2 regions of the Paenibacillus sp. P4_E11 genome follow, and region 2 is predicted to be linked to the other one. Evidence: riboswitches for the same ligand, from Rfam matches in the RefSeq annotation. Region 2 holds a riboswitch; the other holds the start of a gene.
The links. Region 2 has a riboswitch for cyclic di-AMP ahead of AC1DWB_RS21935 (hypothetical protein). Riboswitches for the same ligand answer to the same signal wherever they lie in the genome.
Positions count from the first base shown of each region.

Region 1: it holds a riboswitch for cyclic di-AMP, as region 2 does, so the genes downstream of both, AC1DWB_RS05215 (3D domain-containing protein) here and AC1DWB_RS21935 (hypothetical protein) in region 2, are expected to answer to the same signal.

Region 1 is NZ_JBFUIX010000007.1:121,304-123,505, reverse strand. Features, by position in the region: gene AC1DWB_RS05220 (response regulator) at 1-449, shown strand, start outside; cyclic di-AMP (ydaO/yuaA leader) riboswitch at 716-891, shown strand; gene AC1DWB_RS05215 (3D domain-containing protein) at 899-1,753, shown strand; gene AC1DWB_RS05210 (polysaccharide deacetylase family protein) at 1,761-2,202, opposite strand, start outside.
Region 2 is NZ_JBFUIX010000064.1:15,280-17,481, forward strand. Features, by position in the region: gene AC1DWB_RS21930 (histidine kinase) at 1-201, opposite strand, end outside; cyclic di-AMP (ydaO/yuaA leader) riboswitch at 553-751, shown strand; cyclic di-AMP (ydaO/yuaA leader) riboswitch at 849-1,033, shown strand; gene AC1DWB_RS21935 (hypothetical protein) at 1,159-1,560, shown strand; gene AC1DWB_RS21940 (potassium-transporting ATPase subunit F) at 1,697-1,774, shown strand; gene kdpA (potassium-transporting ATPase subunit KdpA) at 1,824-2,202, shown strand, end outside.

The DNA.
Region 1 (2,202 bases), on a different contig from region 2:
ACAAAATCCAGGGGCTGGACAATGGAGCCGATGATTACATGACGAAGCCGTTCAGTCCGCAGGAGCTGGTCTCACGCATTCAGGCCATCCTGAGAAGATTGAACACACTGCCGACTACTTCTGATGAATCGATCCATATCGGCCCCATTGAGATTCGTCCTGATCAACGGGAAGCTTATATTCACGGTAATTCCATTGAGCTGACACCGAAAGAATTCGAATTGCTTCTGTTCCTCTGCAAGCATAGAGGTAAAGTGCTTAGCCGCCAGCAACTGCTGCACGGGGTGTGGGACTATCACTTTCTCGGAGACACCCGGATCGTGGACGTTCATATCAGCCACCTACGCGACAAAATCGAAAAAAATGCCCGCACGCCGGAATACATTATGACGATTCGAAATGTAGGTTACAAGCTGTTGGAGCCGATTGCAAAAGAATCGTTCGCTTAATGGACAACTTTTTTTTCAAGCTTAATGAAGTTCAGTCAGGCAGGGGATTTATTCCAGATCTGCTCCAGGTTCGACAATCGGGAAAGATTGCTTTAGCGCCAAGCCATTGGCGCTTTTTTTGTTATTCGCATATAGGGTTCGTATAACCTGAAAGGGACCCAATTTTTCACATAAAAACCTACTTGTATTTGCCAAAATATTGCGTTCACATAATGGATTACCAAATTTTAAGGGTTTTTCTAGGTATAATCGTATGTTAGCCTGTTTAGTAAGCACGGCCGAAACTGTCCTTCCCAATTGTTGGACAGTGCGGGGGATGTAAGTATGTATGGACGAAAACGAACTTGTTCGTCCGTTTGGGGTGAATCGTTTATAAGACGTAGGGTTGTATCCTCAGCCCGAACCCGACAGCTAACCTCGTAGGCATCAAATAAAAGGAGCGATGTACCTTGATATCCAAGTTTTACAGCAAAAAAACCTTGGCGACAATTGCCTTAGGCGTATTTTGCATTGGCGGAACGACCGTCTTCGCAGAAAGTGTGGCAAAGCTGAGCCAGGAAGACGTGCCGGCCAAACCGCAGACTGAAGAGGTAAGCCAGCTGGCAGTCGCAACGAACGCACAAGGGTCGGACATCGCCTCGAGCGAACCCATCAAATTCGACCTCCAGGCTGGCTGGGACTTGCAGCGTCCTCAAGCAACGGCCGAAATCGCCAAGAGCGAAGCAGCTGCCGCCGCAGAAGCAGCGATTGCCGCAGAACAAGCCGCACAAGCAGCTCAGGCGGCTCAACTCGCAGCTCAAGCAGCCGCATCTGCACCAGTCTCAGTACCTGCCGCAAGCAAGCAGACGGCAATCGTCAGCAAAGCCAAAGCCAAGTCCGCAGCGACTACAGCTGTAGCGAAAGCAACGGTCACGGCTGCTCAACCCGCTCAGGATGCTGTACAGACGGGACAAACGATTCAAGATCACCAGGGTGCCTCGCATTCGTACAAGAAAGTGCTGAACGCCACAGCTTCCGCCTACTCCAGTGCGCCTGAAGAGAACGGCGGCTATGGAGCGGTTGATTACTTTGGCAATGCGCTAGCACTTGGCACAATCGCAGTCGACCCTAAGGTCATTCCGTTAGGAACGACCGTCCTGATCAAAGGCTATAGCTTCAGTGGATTGCCGCAGACTTTACTGGCCAAGGCCAGTGATATCGGTGGTGCGATCAAGGGCAACAAGATCGATATTTTCATTCCCGGGTCCAAGTCATTCGTGAACTCGTTCGGGTTACAGAAGGTACAGATTTACGTATTAAATTAAGTTTAGACTACAGCTGCTTGGACAAGTTTAATAATTGTGGGACGGTTACGAGTTCGTAGCCGTCTTCTTTTATTTTACGAATAATGGACGGCAGGGCCGTTACTGTGCCTGATAAATCCTGCTTATCTCCTCCGGCGGAATGCTGCAACACAATCGCGCCAGCACGCATATGGCTTATGATGTTATGTGACACTTGATCGGCCGATAAACCTTTCCAATCCAGGGAGTCGATATTCCAATTGACGATTACATAGTTGCGGCTTCCGACCCACTTCAGCTGTTCCTCGGTTATTTCACCATACGGAGGACGAATAAGTTTGGGGTAATAACCAATTTGCCCATGTAAGATCTGGGATGTCTTCTCGATCTGATTCTGGAACTCGCCGAGCGTCAACTTCGTGAACAACGGATGATTGTAGGAGTGGTTGCCGATTATATGTCCTTCCCGC
Region 2 (2,202 bases):
CGTTTCCGGACGCCTCAAAGTCGACACCGCGCAGATGACCACGTCGATGCCTTCCTTCTTCAATTGCTGGCCCTCCCGGAGCATGTGATACGTCTTGCCGGACCCGCTGACGGCGCCGATAATAATTTTCAACCGTCCCTGGTGCAGCTTGGAGATAGTGTGAAGAATTTCTTCCGGCGATTTCCGCTTGAAAGTATCCATGAAGGATCAGTCACTTCCTATTGAATTGGAAATAATATGAATCTTACCTTGTGAAGAAGCTAAAGTAAAATAGCATGGCGATCCCTGCAACAGCTATTTCCGTGAATATGGCTAATGAAAACGGCATCATTGAATCCAAGCTTCAATTATTGGGGTCCCAGCTAGCGCTTGCTATGTATTTCATGAAAACTGAGTAAATCGCAGATATAGAGAGTATTGTAGAGGGATTTGGATGTTTGTTGCCGATTTACCATGTATGAAAGTCTGGAATGGCTATATTCAAAAGTCGGTCGTTCTTTACAGCTGTCTCCGTCAAGCGTATGATTCATCTCATGATTCATGCAAAGTTTTCATTTGCAAACGCTGAGTTTCTTGCCTAGCGCAGGAAAACGGGGGAACCAAACAGCGATGCGAGGTCGGTGTGAGAGCCGATTGAGCATAGCTAGGGGTGAATCCCGGGACAGGAGACCATGGAATCCTGAACCGGGTAGGGCGACTCTCACCGTCCGAATCCGTCAGCTAACCTCGTAAGCGTCAGGAGAGAGGATGATGAAGCTTGTGATCGGTTAACACGACCACAGGGCTTACGCCTCTGTGGTCTTTTGCTATGCCTATTGTTGAAAGATGAAGCATGCTTGTTGCAAGAACAAGCATGATCGCTGAGTCCTTGAATGGAAAAGGAACGGGGGAACCAACGGGAAACCACGCAGCCGTATGATGGTGTGCAAGTTTCCATGGGGTGAATCCTGGGTGTGGATCTACACACTCGGGTAGGGCGACTCTCACGCCCGAATCCGTCAGCTAACCTCGTAAGCGTATCGAGAGAGGCAACGATTGTCGTGGATATAGGCACGGTGTGTTTGACTGTGTCTGTAGGAAGCCGCGGGAAGAGTGCATCTCTTCATGCAGGCTTCTTTTTTGTTGCTCTCTTCGCTCGAATTATTAGGAGGAGAATGGATGATGGAGTCGTGTACAGAGCGAATATTGGTGTCCGCCCCGAACAAAACCGGAGAAGCGTTCATCCGTGAACTGATTCGCAGGGGTATTCCATTTGCAGCGCTGGTGAATAACCGAACGGAAATGGATCGATTGAAAGAGATTGGGGTAAGAGACTGGATCGTACTGGATACAGTGGATCAGACAACATGGATGATCCCGGAGTATGGGATAGGGAAAGTGTTTTTATTCGAAACAAGCCAGACGTTGTGCTGCCGCTACATCCAGATATGCCGGACTTGGACGGTGAAGCCGATCTACGTTATCACTCACTCCAATGCACCGCGCTTGATCTACAAAGGGCTGGGAGCCGCTTACGTCATTCATACGCATAGTTATGAGGTCAATTTTCTAATGGATTAACAATGACTACGAGGATGGGGGTTGTTCGCATGATGGACTTCTACATGATAGTGCTGCTTGCAGGTTGCTTTGTGCTATTCGCTGCATTTGTGTATGGCTGTGGACGAGTGGTGGAACAGTCGGGAGGCGAGCGGGAATGATCGTTATCGGCCTATTTACGGTAATGGTGTTCGTGTACTTGACTTACGCTTTGATCAATCCGGAAAAATTTTAGAGGAATCGTCAGCAAGTAGGGGCAGGTTCCTGGGAGGAGTTTCGTTGCAATGGGTATCGTACAAATCTGTATTGTAATTGTGTTGCTGGTGCTGCTTGTTAAGCCGCTAGGCACTTATTTGTATCATGTATTCTCTAATGAAGCTAATCGCATGGATAGATGGTTTACCTGGGTGGAGAAGCCGATCTATAAGCTGATTGGCTTGCGGGAACGCAAAGGAATGACTTGGAAAACGTACGCAATCAGCTTTATAGGAACGAATATCGTGCTTGTAGCGATCAGTTACTTGATTCTCCGGCTGCAAAATCATCTGCCCATGAATCCTAACTCGATAGACGCGATGGAACAAACATTGACGTTCAACACGGTAATCAGCTTCATCACGAACACGAACCTTCAGCACTATAGCGGTGAAACGGGTTTGTCGT